2 regions of the Bradyrhizobium sp. ORS 86 genome follow, and region 1 is predicted to be linked to the other one. Evidence: riboswitches for the same ligand, from Rfam matches in the RefSeq annotation. Region 1 holds a riboswitch; the other holds the start of a gene.
The links. A riboswitch is a leader RNA that binds a small molecule or an ion and turns the genes downstream of it on or off. The one in region 1 is predicted to bind glycine.
Positions count from the first base shown of each region.

Region 2: it holds a riboswitch for glycine, as region 1 does, so the genes downstream of both, P6U25_RS09930 (D-amino acid dehydrogenase) here and gcvT (glycine cleavage system aminomethyltransferase GcvT) in region 1, are expected to answer to the same signal.

Region 1 is NZ_CP120699.1:2,969,858-2,977,701, reverse strand. Features, by position in the region: gene P6U25_RS13405 (DUF3455 domain-containing protein) at 1-412, shown strand, start outside; gene alaS (alanine--tRNA ligase) at 429-3,098, opposite strand; glycine riboswitch at 3,299-3,386, shown strand; gene gcvT (glycine cleavage system aminomethyltransferase GcvT) at 3,529-4,674, shown strand; gene gcvH (glycine cleavage system protein GcvH) at 4,684-5,049, shown strand; gene gcvP (aminomethyl-transferring glycine dehydrogenase) at 5,233-7,844, shown strand, end outside.
Region 2 is NZ_CP120699.1:2,183,561-2,191,404, reverse strand. Features, by position in the region: gene P6U25_RS09940 (M24 family metallopeptidase) at 82-1,302, opposite strand; gene P6U25_RS09935 (D-aminoacyl-tRNA deacylase) at 1,614-2,555, opposite strand; glycine riboswitch at 2,991-3,088, shown strand; glycine riboswitch at 3,091-3,180, shown strand; gene P6U25_RS09930 (D-amino acid dehydrogenase) at 3,236-4,465, shown strand; gene P6U25_RS09925 (glycine C-acetyltransferase) at 4,978-6,162, opposite strand; gene P6U25_RS09920 (aminotransferase class IV) at 6,175-7,041, opposite strand; partial or broken gene P6U25_RS09915 (M20 aminoacylase family protein) at 7,638-7,844, opposite strand, start outside.

The DNA of each region.
Region 1 (7,844 bases):
GGCGCCGGGCGAGACCGCGGTGCTCACCGTCCACGCCGAGGGCGTGCAGGTTTACGAGTGCAAGCCGGTCACCGACGGCAAGCTCGGCTGGTCGTTCCGCGAGCCGATCGCGACCCTGATCGCCGACGGCCGCACCGTCGGCCGGCATTATGCCGGGCCGAACTGGGAGCATGTCGACGGCAGCGCCGTGACCGCCCGCACCGCCGGCGATGCGCCGGGTGCCACCGCGTCCGATATTCCCTGGCTGAAGCTCGAGGTGATTTCCCGCCGTGGCGAAGGCGTGCTCACCGGCGTCACCACCGTGCAGCGGATCAATACGTCGGGCGGCCAGCTCAACGGCGCCTGCGACCGAGCCGGCGCGCTGAAGAGCGCGCCCTACACCGCGGACTACGTGTTCCTGCGGAAAGGCTGAGGCGCGGCCGGGCCTGTCAGGCCCCGGCCATCGCCTGCTCGATCGCGGTCAGCGCGGCGTTCGCCTTGGCGCCGTCGGGACCACCGGCCTGCGCCATATCGGGTCGGCCGCCGCCGCCCTTGCCGCCGAGGGCTTCGGAGCCCTTGCGCACCAGCTCGACCGCGTTGAAGCGCGAGGTGAGATCGGCAGTGACGCCGACCACGATGCCGGCCTTGCCGTCCTCGGTGACGCCGACGATCGCAACCACGCCGGAGCCGATCTGCTTCTTGCCGTCGTCAACCAGGCTCTTGAGGTCCTTGGTCTCGACGCCCTCGATCGCACGCGCCAGCAGCTTGACGTTGCCGACCTCGCGGACGCCGCCGGCGCCGTTCGACGCTACGCCGCCGCCCATCGCGAGCTTCTTGCGGGCATCCGACAGGTCGCGCTCGAGCTTCTTGCGCTCCTCCATCAGCGCCGTGATGCGCGCCGGCACGTCCTCGATGGTGGTGCGCAGTTCGAGCGCGGCGGTCTTGGCCAGCGCGATGGTGTCGTTGGCGTGCCTGCGCGCATGGCGGCCCGTCAGCGCCTCGATGCGCCGCACGCCCGAGGCGACCGCGCTCTCGCTGGTCACCGAGATCAGGCCGATGTCGCCGGTACGGCGCACATGGGTGCCGCCGCAGAGCTCGACCGACCAGCCGAGCGCGTTCTGGCCATGCTCGCGGGCGCTCTTGCCCATTGAGACGACGCGGACCTCGTCGCCATACTTCTCGCCGAACAGCGCGCGGGCGCCGGCCTCGCGGGCGTCATCGACGGCCATGATGCGGGTGATGACCTCGTCATTCTCCAGCACGACGTCGTTGGCGATGTCCTCGACACGTGCGAGCTCCTCCGCCGTGATCGGCTTCGGATGCACGAAATCGAAGCGCAGCCGGTCAGGCGCAACCAGCGAGCCGCGCTGGGCGATGTGGTCGCCGAGCACCTGGCGCAGCGCCTCGTGCAACAGATGCGTCGCCGAGTGGTTGGCGCGGATCGCTGAACGCCTGATATGGTCGACCTCGAGCTGCAGCGCAGCGCCGACGTTCAGCGTGCCTTGCTCCACGGTACCGAGATGCACGAACAGATCGCCGGCCTTCTTCTGCGTGTCGGTGACACGGAAGGTGACGCCCTCGCCTGTGAGCACGCCGATGTCGCCGACCTGACCGCCGGACTCCGCGTAGAACGGGGTCTGGTTCAGCACGATCGCGCCGGTCTCGCCCGCCTTGAGGCTGTCGACTTCGGTGCCATCCTTAATGAGCGCGATCACCGCGCCCTCCGCGCTCTCGGTCTCGTAGCCGAGGAATTCGGTCGCGCCGAGCCTCTCGCGCAGCGGAAACCAAACGCTCTCGGTCGCCGCCTCACCCGAGCCAGCCCAGGAGGCGCGCGCCTTCTCGCGCTGCCGGTTCATCGCATCGTCGAACGCCGCCTGGTCGACGCTGATGCCGCGCGACTTCAGCGCGTCCTGTGTCAGATCCAGCGGGAAACCATAGGTGTCGTAGAGGGTGAAGGCGGTATCGCCGTCGAACATGTCACCCTTCTTCAGCCCCGCGCTCTTCTCGTCGAGAATCGAGAGTCCCCGCGCCAGCGTCTTGCGGAAGCGGGTCTCTTCCAACCGCAGCGTCTCTTCGATCAGGCTCTCCGCGCGCACCAGATCCGGATAGGCCTGGCCCATCTCGCGCACCAAGGCCCACACCAGGCGATGCATCAGCGGCTCCTGCGCGCCCAAGAGCTGCGCATGGCGCATCGCGCGGCGCATGATCCGGCGCAGCACATAGCCGCGGCCCTCATTCGACGGCAGCACGCCGTCGGCGACCAGGAACGCCGACGAACGCAGATGGTCGGCGATCACCCGGTAGGAGGCGACGGTCTGCTCGGTCGGTCCATGCCCGAGCGCGGACGCGGCGGCATCGATCAGATGGCGGAACAGGTCGGTCTCGAACACGCTGTCGACGCCCTGCAGGATGCAGGCCATGCGCTCCAGCCCCATGCCGGTGTCGATCGAGGGACGCGGCAGCGCCACGCGCTCGTCCTTCGTCACCTGCTCATACTGCATGAAGACCAGGTTCCAGAACTCGAGGAAGCGATCGCCGTCCTCCTCAGGGCTGCCCGGAGGCCCGCCCCAGATGTGCTCACCGCGATCGATGAAGATCTCGGAGCACGGACCGCACGGGCCGGTATCGCCCATCGCCCAGAAATTGTCCGAGGTCGCGATGCGGATGATGCGGTCATCCGAGAAGCCCGCGATCTTCTTCCAATGGCCTGCCGCCTCGTCGTCGGTGTGATAGACGGTAACGAGCAGCTTGTCCTTCTTCAGCCCGAAATCCTTAGTGATCAGGTTCCAGGCAAGCTCGATCGCGCGCTCCTTGAAGTAATCGCCGAACGAGAAGTTACCGAGCATCTCGAAGAAGGTGAGATGGCGCGCGGTGTAGCCGACGTTGTCGAGGTCGTTGTGCTTGCCGCCGGCGCGCACGCATTTCTGCGAGGTTGTGGCGCGCTGGTAGGACCGCTTCTCGACACCGGTGAAGACGTTCTTGAACTGCACCATGCCGGCATTGGTGAACATCAAGGTCGGGTCGTTGCGCGGAACCAGCGGCGACGACGCCACGATCTCGTGACCGTTTTCCTTGAAGAAATTCAGAAATGTCGCCCTGATGTCGTTGACGCTGCTCATGTTCATCCAATCGGAAAATGGGCCGGCCAGGCGCAAAATAACGTCAATTTCCGGCCGAACGCTTTTAGACATTGCCAGCCGCGGTGTCCAGAAACTGTGCAGGCGGATCATGGGCTTGCCGCAGGAGCACAAAGCCCGTTGATAGCAGCTTGGGCCGCGTTGACAGCCTTGGCGAAGGCGTGGTTCTGTCCTACCTATTGTTAAGTCACGTCGGGAGAGACCGGCCTTGCCGGCGCCGAAGGAGCAACCGCCCCGGAAACTCTCAGGCAAAAGGACCGCGTGACGTCTGACATCTGGAAAGAGGCGTTGACGGGCTTGGCCCCGACGCGTCCGCCGACGGGATAATACTCTCAGGCAAAGCGACAGATGGGGCTTTCTGCAGGTTTCTCAAGGGGAATGGGTCCTCGGCGGGAACCGCAAGGGCCCTGTGATGCTTGCAACCGATCATTCCCCGCTGAAGCAGACCCCGTTGCACGCGCTGCACCTCGCGCGTGGGGCCAAGATGGTGCCGTTCGCCGGTTACGACATGCCGGTGCAATACGCGGCCGGCGTCCTGAAAGAACACCTGCACACCCGCAGCCAGGCGGGCCTGTTCGACGTCTCCCATATGGGCCAGCTCGTGCTGAAGCCCAAATCCGGCAAGGTTGCCGACGCGGCGCTGGCGCTGGAGAAGCTGGTGCCGCAGGACATCCTGGGCATTGCGCCCGGACGGCAGCGCTACGCGCAGTTCACCAACGATGACGGCGGCCTGCTCGACGACCTCATGGTCGCGAATTTCGACGATCATCTGTTCCTGGTGGTCAACGCCGCGTGCAAGACCGAGGACGAGGCTCACCTGCGCGCGCATCTCTCCGACACCTGCGAGATCGTCTCGCTGGCCGATCGCGCGCTGATCGCACTGCAAGGACCGAAGGCCGAATCGGCGCTGGCGAAGTTTTGCGCCGATGTCGGTTCGATGAAGTTCATGGACGCCGGCCCGCGCCGCGTCAGCGATACCGACTGCTTCGTCTCGCGCTCCGGCTACACCGGCGAAGACGGCTTTGAGATTTCCGTGCCCGCCGACAAGGTGGAGGCGCTGGTCACCGCCCTGCTCGACAATCCCGAGGTGCTGCCGATCGGGCTCGGCGCGCGCGACAGTTTGCGGCTCGAGGCCGGGCTTTGCCTCTATGGTCATGACATCGACACCACGACGACGCCGGTCGAGGGCGCGCTGGAATGGTCGGTGCAGAAGGTTCGCCGAAGCGGCGGCGCCCGCGCCGGCGGCTTTCCGGGCGCGGACAAGGTCCTCGCGCAGTTCGCGCAGGGCGCATCGCGTCGCCGCGTCGGCCTCAAGCCCGACGGCCGCGCGCCGGTGCGCGAGGGCGCTGTGCTGTTTGCCGACGCCGGCTCAGGCGAGCCAATCGGCAAGGTGACCTCGGGCGGCTTCGGCCCGAGTCTCAATGCGCCCGTTGCGATGGGCTACCTGCCCACCGCCCTTTCCGCCATTGGCACCACCGTATTCGCCGAAGTGCGCGGTCAGCGGCTGCCGCTCAAGGTCGCCGCAACGCCCTTCGTCCCCAACACCTATAAACGCTAGAGGACATCCATGACGACGCTCTACACCTCCGATCACGAGTGGCTCCGCATCGAGGGCGACGTCGCCACCGTCGGCATCACCGACTATGCGCAATCGCAGCTCGGCGACGTCGTATTCGTCGAATTGCCCAAGGTCGGCCGCAGCCTGAAGAAGGCCGAGGCCGCTGCCGTCGTCGAATCCGTCAAGGCCGCCTCCGACGTCTACGCGCCGATCACCGGCGAGGTCGTCGAGGTCAACGAGGCGCTCGCGGCCGACCCCGCGCTGGTCAATTCGGATGCCGGCGGCAAGGCCTGGTTCTTCAAGCTGAAGATCGCCGACAAGAGCGAGCTCGACGGCCTGATGGACGAGGCCGCCTACGCCGCGCACACCGCCTGAGTGAATGAGTGAATGAACCGATTTTCGACCACGCACTCGCTGTCGTCGCCCGGCCTTGTGCGCAATTGCGCACTGGACCGGGCGACCCAGTACGCCGCAGCGCTTCAGCTTCATCACTGATGTCCCGGCGTACTGGATATCCCGCTTTCGCGGGGTGTGACGGCGAATAATGAGGATCAGCCCATGAACGCGCCCTTCAAGCCGAGCAACGAAGCCGCCACCGATTTCGTGCGCCGTCACATCGGCCCATCGCCTCGCGACATCGACGCGATGCTCGAAACCGTCGGTGCCCGGAGCCTGCAAGCGCTGATGAGCGAGACGCTGCCGCCGTCGATCCGGCAAAAGGCGCCGCTCGATCTCGGACGTGCGCTGAGCGAGCCCGAGGCGCTGGCGCATATGAGCGAGCTCGCCGCGCAGAACCAGACCTTCACCTCGCTGATCGGCCAGGGCTATTCCGGCACCATTCTGCCCACCGTGATCCAGCGCAACATTCTGGAAAATCCGGCTTGGTACACGGCCTACACGCCGTATCAGCCGGAGATCAGCCAGGGCCGGCTCGAAGCGCTGTTCAACTTCCAGACCATGGTCTGCGATCTCACCGGGCTCGATGTCGCCAACGCCTCGCTGCTCGACGAAGCGACCGCGGCGGCGGAAGCGATGGCGCTCGCCGAGCGCCACTCGCAGGTGAAGGCGAAGGCCTTCTTCGTCGACAAGGACGTGCATCCGCAGACGCTGGCGGTGATGCGCACGCGCGCCGCCCCGTTGGGCTGGGCCCTGATCGTCGGCGATCCCCTGACCGAGCTCGACAAGGCCGACGTCATTGGTGCGCTGCTGCAATATCCCGGCACGTCGGGCGCGGTGCGCGACCTCAGGCCCGCTATCGCATCGCTGCGCGCGAAGGGCGCGCTTGCGATCATCGCAGCCGACCTGCTGTCGCTGAGCTTGCTCGCCTCGCCCGGCGAGCTCGGCGCCGACATCGCTGTCGGCTCGGCGCAGCGCTTCGGCGTGCCGATGGGCTATGGCGGGCCGCACGCCGCCTACATGGCGGTGCGTGATACGCTGAAGCGCTCGCTGCCCGGCCGCATCGTCGGCCTGTCGGTGGATTCGCGCGGATTGCCTGCCTACCGGCTCGCGCTGCAGACCCGCGAGCAGCACATCCGCCGCGAGAAGGCGACCTCCAACATCTGCACCGCGCAGGTGCTGCTTGCGGTCATCGCCTCGATGTATGCGGTCTATCACGGCCCCGAAGGCCTGATGCACATCGCGCGGTCGGTGCATCGCCGCGCCACGGTGCTCGCCGCGGGCCTGCGCAAGCTCGGCTTCGCGCCTGATAGCGAGGCGTTCTTCGATACGCTCACCGTTGAGGTCGGCGCAAAACAGAGCGAGCTCGTCGCCCGCGCGCTCGCGGAGCGGATCAACCTGCACATCGGCGAGACCACGCTCGGCATCGCCGTCGACGAAACTACGACGCCCGAGACCGTCGAGGCCGTGTGGCGCGTGTTCGGCGGCAAGCTCAGCTATGCCGATATCGAGGCCGGCGCGCGCGAGGCGCTGCCGAAGGATCTGAAGCGCACCAGTGCCTTCCTCACTCATCCGGTGTTCAACACCCATCGCTCCGAGACCGAGCTGTTGCGCTATATGCGCAAGCTTGCCGACCGCGACCTCGCGCTGGATCGCGCGATGATCCCGCTTGGCTCGTGCACGATGAAGCTCAACGCCACCACCGAGATGATCCCGCTGACCTGGCCGGCATTCGGCAATCTGCATCCGTTCGCGCCGGCGGACCAGGCCAAGGGCTATCACGCGCTGTTCAAGCGGCTGGAAACGTGGCTGTGCGACATCACCGGCTATGATGCGGTCTCGCTGCAGCCGAACTCCGGCGCGCAGGGCGAATATGCCGGACTTCTCGCAATCCGGGGTTATCACCTCGCGCGCGGTGAGCCGCACCGCAAGGTCTGCCTGATCCCCTCCTCGGCGCACGGCACCAATCCGGCATCGGCGGCGATGGTCGGCATGGATGTCGTGGTGGTCGCGTGCGATGCGCGCGGCGACGTCGATGTCAACGACCTCCGCGCCAAGGCCGAGAAGCACGCGAACAACCTTGCCGCTGTGATGATCACCTATCCCTCGACCCATGGCGTGTTCGAGGAGCATATCAGCGAGATCTGCGACATCGTTCACGCGCATGGCGGACAAGTCTATCTCGACGGCGCCAACATGAATGCACAGGTCGGGCTCTCCCGGCCCGGCGATTACGGCGCCGATGTCAGCCATCTCAACCTGCACAAGACCTTCTGCATCCCGCATGGCGGCGGCGGGCCCGGCATGGGCCCGATCGGCGTGAAGGCGCATCTGGCGCCCTATCTGCCCGGTCACCCGGCGACCGATGGCGCCGTAACGCATCCGGTTGGCCCGGTCTCGGCCGCGCCGTTCGGCTCGGCGTCGATCCTGACGATCTCCTACATCTACATCCTGATGATGGGCGGCGAAGGCCTGACGCGGGCGACCGAGATCGCGATCCTCAATGCGAACTACATTGCCGCACGGCTGCAGCCGCACTTCCCGGTGCTGTATCGCAACGCGCGCGGCCGCGTCGCACATGAGTGCATCGTCGATCCGCGGCCGCTGAAGACGAGCGCCGGCGTCACCGTCGACGACATCGCCAAGCGGTTGATCGACTACGGCTTCCATGCGCCGACCATGAGCTTCCCGGTCGCGGGCACGCTGATGATCGAGCCGACGGAATCGGAGTCGAAGATCGAGATCGATCGCTTCTGCGACGCCATGATCGCGAT
Region 2 (7,844 bases), 790 kb from region 1:
GAGGTTCAACCGGTTGGTGCGGCGATGCGCACCAACCTGATGATTCCCGCTTCACGAGCACTTTCGGGGCGGGGCATCGAGTTATTTGCCCACGACAGGTATTGTTCGAGGAGCGCGAGACGTGAGCAACTCTACGCCATTGTCCGTCACAACAACAACCTCTTCGTGGACCATCACCTTCGGTGAACCGTCGAAATAAGAAGGATAAGCTGTACTTGGCTCGATATTAATCACCAGACCCGGCTCTAGAATCGTCTTATCGTCGGGGTGAACCGAAGGTGGCTCCGGCATCCAGAGGCCCATTGAATGACCCATCCGCCCGATCGTGGTCGCTTTGCCTCGATTCTTTGAGCCACTCAGCACATCTGACATTGCGGCAAAAACATCGCAGATCGGGATTCCAGGCTTAACCGCGGCGATGCCTGCCTCCGTTGCGTCCCAAACGACTCGATAGGCATTTTCCGTATGCGGATCAGGTGCGCCGAAGGAATAGTGTCGATCGAAGTCACTCCAATAGTAATCGAACAAACAGCCAGCATCGATAAAAAGTAGATCCTCATCAGAGAGAACTTTGTCGGATGGAGCACCGTAGTAACGCGTGTAACCACCACGTCCAGAGACACCCTGGATCCTAGTGGTCTTGTCGGCACCGCGAGTGAAGCATTCGAGTTCAAAGAGACGACAAGCGTCTCGTTCTGTCATTCCGTGGCGTAACTTTGGGGCCAGATTGTCGAATGCTTCCGAAACAATCCGATTCACAATACGAATTCGATCGATCTCCGCAGGTGACTTTATCATCCGTAAGGGAGTAAAAATCGGATCCGATGCATCGGCGAACGTCTGTGGCTTGATCGCGTCCACGAGACGTAGGAAGTCTGCCACAGGCATGCCCAGCCTGCTTTCGGCGCCGAGCTCCGTCCCGATTTTTGCATGCTTCGGCAGCAAATCACGGAACGCTTTGATAAGCGTGGAAATGCCCTCGTCCTCTGGATTTGGACTGGGCCAACTTCGGCAATTCTTTACCCAAGTCGTTTCTTTGTAAAACTCCTCGATCCCGGTAGGAACAATTCCGACAACATCGCCAGACAAGGGGATAAGGAGAAAGCGCGGTCGGGTGGTCTGATGGGGCGTGGAGCTAATCTCGCCGACAAAATAGCGCAAGTTGTATTCGGAGGTCACCAGAAGTGCGTCGAACGCGTATTGCTTCATCAAACGCCGCGCTTGCTCGACCCGATCTTCGTACTCCCTTTGCGAAAACGGAACGTAAGGAATCGTTGTGACGGTACAATCACGAGCGGTCATAGCTTTTCTCCAACAAGCACCCCTAGCTTGGGGGGGCAACAGATACGAAATTCGATCAGGACTCTGACAGTGTGTTCGGCGAACGCTTTCATGGCAAGTTTGACCATCTAGACTGATCTTCACGATTTCCTTTGAAGGACAGTCCTTCCTACATTGGCAATCAAGCCTCATTTTTGGATGCAGAACGTTCCTGGTTAAGCATCGCACGGTCGTCGTAGCGTAGGAGACACGTCAAGGAACATCCCGCCCCCTGAACGAGATGCTTTCTACTTGAGGAAACATTCTCATCGATCTCGCTGGGGTACGCGCGCTCATTCCACGACTTCCGTATCCGTGGGAGTCGCGCGTATTTTTTTGTGCGAGATCAGCGGAACGCCGAGTTCCTCAGCCAGCAAGCGAGCCACTCCTTTGTAAGCGGCCTTAAGCTTGTCATGATAGACGATGGCTTGGACCCCGCCGACGATCGAATTTGCGCAAGCCTTCAGATCCACCAAGCGGCTTTCGTGATCATACCCCTCCGACACCAGCCAATGGTTTGGAAGGACATGGCTTGCTGCCATCGGCAGCCCATCGCGGGGCTGCAATACCGCCCTGGTGAAGCTTGGCTCGAAGTGAATGCCGCCAAGGCAAAGGACCGACTGCACCGGGTCTTCCATGCGATCGAAGGTACGCAGAAGAGCTCGCGCTAACACGCGAGCGGCAAGAGGGTTCGTCCAGTCCGCTGGCGAGCTCCCGATTTCGATATCGATGGTCGACGGTTTTAGCTCAGCGAGACGAGTACCAGAACTGCCAGCTTTGACGCCCGACCAATGCGTCGCCTCTAAGTAGGTCTGAAACTCGTGGAGACCAGAGGCAACACGCTCGTCTTCAATGGCGAGAAGAAGCCCGCGCGTGATCCGAGGGTCGACCGGACTGAAAGTGCCAGTCGCCAGATCGCCCGTCGTTTGCACTGTGAAGATTGCATTTGGCGCATTGGCGCCCTCGTGCCAATTCACGATACCGATAACATCGGCGTCACCAAAGCAGTGGTTCAAGGTTGGTACGTAACGCGCATAATCGTTACTCACGTACTCGTCGGTTGTCACGATCGAGATCGTCGTATCCAGCAAGCCCGGAATCTTGAGCACCGGATGCCCGTCAATCTCAGCCCCAGTTGGAATAAGGATGCGCTCGGCTTTCAAGGCATTCAGAACGTGAGCCGCCACTGGATCCTTTTCGGGGACCATGCAGAAGACAAAAACGGCGTGCCTCATCGCAAAGGTTCCTTCGTTTCAAGCAGGACACTCGCCGGCTTCGGGGCGCATGACGGCATAGGAGGCTCGCTCACGACAACGATTCCAACGGGCCGGCCGAATTCTTGCGGCGTGTACCAATCCGTCGAGGTGTTGATTGTCTAGGCAGACTAGACTCGCCCTCCCGTCGGCATCGTGCGTTTTCTCGAACGCATACGCAGCATTGCTGCGCTTTGCCATGTTCAGCGATGGAAAGCGGCAGCATACCGACCAGCAATGATTGGCAAAACTGCTTTAGCTTACCATGGCCGAACATCCGCCCATGCGGGAGCTGTTAGTTCATGCCAAGTTTGGAGGACTGGTCATCGCGCGATCCCTCAGCTCGGCTTTTTGGCCTTTGACGATATGCGATGGCTTGACATAGCGCAGCACGCCTGAAAATGTTTTCATGTCTTATGACGGTGTGCGGGAGAGCGCGTTGAGCCCATAGGCCCATCGCCGCCGACGGAGCAACTCCCCAAGGAAACTCTCAGGCCCAGGACTGCACGCCTAGGACAATCTGGAGAGAGGTGCCAACCGGGCATCCACCGAAGGGGACCGCTGTCATTGCGATTGCGGAGCAAGCTCTCAGGTGCACGGACAGATTTGGGGCGGAGCTATGGCTAAGCCATTGCACCGTTCACCCTGTCTTGGAGCACACGATGAGCACGATCAGCATTATTGGATCTGGTATCACCGGAGTAACTACTGCATATGCGCTAGCCAGCCGTGGATATTCAGTTACGGTCTTTGACCGGCTTCGTTATCCCGCAATGGAGACGTCGTTTGCCAATGGCGGTCAATTATCCGCAAGCAATGCCGAGGTCTGGAACAGCACAAGGACTATTATCAAAGGCCTCAGATGGATGCTGCGCAAAGACGCACCTTTGCTACTGAATCCGAGTCCGAGCTTTCACAAATATACCTGGTTGGCCGAGTTCATCGGTCAGATTCGGCACTACCGTCGCAACACGATCGAGACGACAAGACTTGCGATTGCGGCGCGACAACATCTGTTTAATCTTGCCGACCGGGAGGGTATCCACTTTGATTTGGAGCGGCGAGGGATTTTGCACGTTTACTCTAACAAAGCCGAATTCGATGCGGCTGCTCGGGTGAACGACCTGCTGACGGAGGGCGGACTGGAGCGACGTCCGGTTACCCCTTCCGAGATGCGGGTGATAGAACCTACGTTGCAGAGCCAGTATTACGGTGGATTCTTCACGCCGTCCGACTCGACTGGCGACATTCACAAATTCACTCGCGGTCTCGCCGCGGCTTGCGAGCGAAAGGGCGTTCGCTTCGTTTTCGGAGCGCAGATCTGCGACGTACGAGCGGATTTGGAAGGTGTGCGCATATGCTGGCAAGAAGGCGCGCTCAGGAACGAACTTGGTACCAAAAGAGCTGTCATCTGTGCCGGGATCGGCAGCCGCCGGATTGCTTCGATGGTTGGGGACCGCGTGAATATCTATCCCGTTAAGGGATATTCCATCACGGTGGATCTGGCGGACGAAGCTAGCCAAAATGCCGCTCCACACGTCAGCCTCCTCGACGACGCGGCCAAGATCGTCACAAGTCGACTTGGAGCGGATCGGTTTCGCGTCGCGGGGACTGCTGAGTTCAATGGAGAGAACCGCGACATACGGGCGGACAGAATTAGGCCTCTGGTGCGCTGGGTAGAGCGGTTCTTTCCGGGGATTTCGACCGCGCAGGTGGTGCCATGGGCGGGCTTGCGACCCATGACACCCAGCATGTTGCCGAGGGTTGGCCGTGGCAAAAAACCGAATATCTATTACAACACTGGCCATGGGCATCTCGGCTGGACACTGTCTGCGGTAACAGCTGAGATGGTTGCCGAGGCCATCAGGACAGAAGGCGACGGCACAGCATAGCCGAGATCTTGGTTGTTTGCTTATAGGCTTGCGCAGGTCGCGAGACGACGCTCTCAGCCATAGATGCTGAGAGCGTCGTCATGAAGCTTAGTCAATTTGCCATGCAATAGATTGGCGTGCATCATCCAACGCGGCTGTCTTGGTCGTACGGATGCGGCCTGAACAAAGGGAAATTGGGCGATGAGCTCCCGCCACCGGGAGATCGCAGGCGTCACTGGTGAAACTGATAACAACACGTAGCTTGAGGACGCGCGCGAGCTCCGATTCGTTCGGTCCGCGTCACAAAAGCGAGCAGAGCAGATACCTAGTTCGTTGCTACGCGCTTGTCCTTGCTCAAAGCTACTATGAGTTCGGCGCTCCGGTTCGCGAACTTGAGCCGTAACAACAATCCTACCCCAATCTAACTGTCGTAGGCTGCCCCAGATCCTTGCTCGTTGGATGAGAATCATGAATCGACAGTCGTGCTAAGTTCCTGTTTCTATTGGCAAGTTGCAACCGATGCCGGCGCATTTTCAAATTGAGCTCCTAACGGACTGAAATGCAGCGAGCACCCTTTCTATGTCCTCTGCGCTATGCGCCGCACTTACTTGCATGCGAATTCGCGCAGCACCTTGCGGTACCACAGGATACGAGAATGGAACGGCAAGGATGTCGCGCGCCGCTAAGAAGTCAGCAATTTGGACGGCGATCGCCGCGTTTCCGGTGATCACGGGTACAATGGGGTGATCGCTGCCAGAGACCTGAAATCCTAGATCGCTCAAGCCCTTGCGAAGCTGATACGTGCGGGCCGTGAGATTCTGCCTCAGATCGTCCGCCCTTTCTGCCAAGTCGATGGCAGCCAGCGAAGCCTCACACAGCGCCGGCATCAATGAATTCGAGAATAGGTATGGGCGTGCTCGCTGCCGCAGCCATGCAATGATCTCATGGCGGCCCGAGACGTACCCACCCGATGCGCCGCCAAGCGCTTTACCGAGGGTGCCGGTGAGGATATCGACTTGGTCTTCGAGCCCGTGCAGGGCTGGTGTACCGCGTCCGCCTGGGCCGATGAAGCCTACCGCATGAGAGTCATCGACCATGACCAGGGCGCCATGGCGTTTCGCGAGATTGCAGATCCCAGGTAGATTCGCGGCGATGCCGTCCATGGAAAAGACGCCATCGGTGACAACGAGCACCGTTCGGCAGTGACGTGCCTCGCGCAAGGCCCGGTCGAGTTCGTCCATATCATTGTTGGCGTAGCGGAAGCGCTCGGCTTTACACAGGCGAATCCCATCTATGATGCTTGCGTGATTCAAGCTGTCGCTGATCACGGCATCGCCAGCATCGAGGATCGCCTCAAAAAGACCAGCGTTAGCATCGAAGCACGATCCAAATAGGATCGTGTCTTCCGTCCGGACATAGTCGCTAACCCTCGTTTCCAGCGCTCTGTGAACGGAGTGCGTCCCACAAATGAAACGGACTGAGGACATTCCAAAGCCATACCGGTCGAGGCCTACATGCGCGGCTTGCACCAACGTCTGGTGGTTGGACAGACCAAGGTAATTGTTGGCGCACATATTAAGGATGTCGCGCTCGCCCACCGCGCGCAGGTTGATGTGCGCAGACTGGGGTGAGGCAATTTCTCGCTCCGCTTTCAGAAGTTTGCGTGACGACAGCTCATCGAGTTCGTCACGAAGCCTCTCACAAAGTGGGTGTCGCATGATCCATTCCCATTACGGATAAACGACGACGGTCGACCAAGCCGGATCGTCGTGCTTTTGCCAGTACAGGTCCATGAGGCGGCGGGTAACCGGCCCCACTTGCCCTTTACCAATCATAGCCTCGTCGATACGCGATACGGGCATAATGCCGCCCGCAGTGGAGGTGATGAACACTTCGTCAGCTCCCTTGATCTCCGCTCGGCTAATATCTCCACCGGTGACCGGGAGTCCAATCTCGGTGCAAAGATCCAACACAGTCCGTCGCGTGATGCCCGGCAACACGCCAAAAGCGGGTGTTCTCAGGGCGCCATCCTTTACAAGAAATACATTGAATCCTGGCCCCTCTGCGATGTGACCGATTGTATTTACGATCAGTGCAGTCTCTGCCCCCTTGTCATAGGCGTCGTAGAGGCCCTTAACGAGATCGAGCCAATGATAGTTCTTGATCGACGGATCAACCGATTTGGGCGGTATGCGGACCGTCTCGCTGATCGCGATATGCAAGCCTCGTTCCAGCTGCTCCTTGTTGGCGACCGACCCAAATGGGACTGCAAAGGCGATGAAGCGGTTCTCCGCTTGTCGCGGGTCGCGGCTGAACGTCGGCGATGATCCGCGCGTGCAGATCATCTCCACATAGGCCGACTTGTGGCCCGACAAAGCGACGCAGTTGTTAAGAATTGATGCTATGGCTTCACGATCATATGGCAGCTTCATTCGCAGGCGTTCAATGCCTCCAAAGAAGCGGTCAAGATGCAAGTCCAGCCGAAAGAACTTGCCATTCCAGACATGTACAGTGTCGTAGGTGGCGTCCGAGTGGAGGAAACCCCAATCGAGCACAGAGATTTTGGCTTCGGACATCGGCAGGTATTGCCCGTCCATGAAAGCAACCCCGTTAGGATAGTGCCGGCGATCGACATGACGTTCATCTATGCTCGGAACCGCAGGCGACAGGGAGCGAGACGAAGAATTGCTTGCGGCTGTAAGACCAGAGGTCTCTGACATTGGTACTCCATCCAGGTGAAATAGGTCGGCATACGGTCGATTGGACCGTCGTCACCCGGGATGGTAGCAAGCTCCTAGCGGCGCATTTTTCTAATATGAGGAGCCGTACGGGCGAAATCCTGCGTCTGATCCGATTATGCGAAGCTTCCAGACATGATCGGCGTCATCGCGATCAATGCTGATGGTCATCGGCCGCTCGTTGGCGATCCAGATTTGAGGTGAGTTCTATGAACCAAAATGGGCGGGCTCACCCGCGTCCTGACGCGCTGATGCATGAATCGTGCATCCGAAGCTACAGGGTGGTGTCGAGCCAGCTCCATTGATACCGGCTCGTGTAAGCTCCTGGAGCTCCAAAGCCCAATGCAGCCTATCCAGGCAAGAGGGCCGGTTCGTTGGTAAGATGGCGGACCGGTCGGATGATCGTGGGCGAGAGCGCCGAGGTCGCGCCTGAGCAAGACCGAGCCGATGACATGTCACGAAGCCAGCGCGGTCTCAACCAAGTTCACCCAGTAGGCGATGCCGTAGGACAGAGCATCGTCGTTGAAATCATAAGCGGGGTGATGCAGGCCAGCCGTCGGTCCATTGCCGAGGAGAATGATCGCGCCCGGCCGTGCCTCCAACATGTAGGCGAAATCCTCCGCTCCCATGCGCCGTTCGATATTGTCGTTCACCGAGGCAAG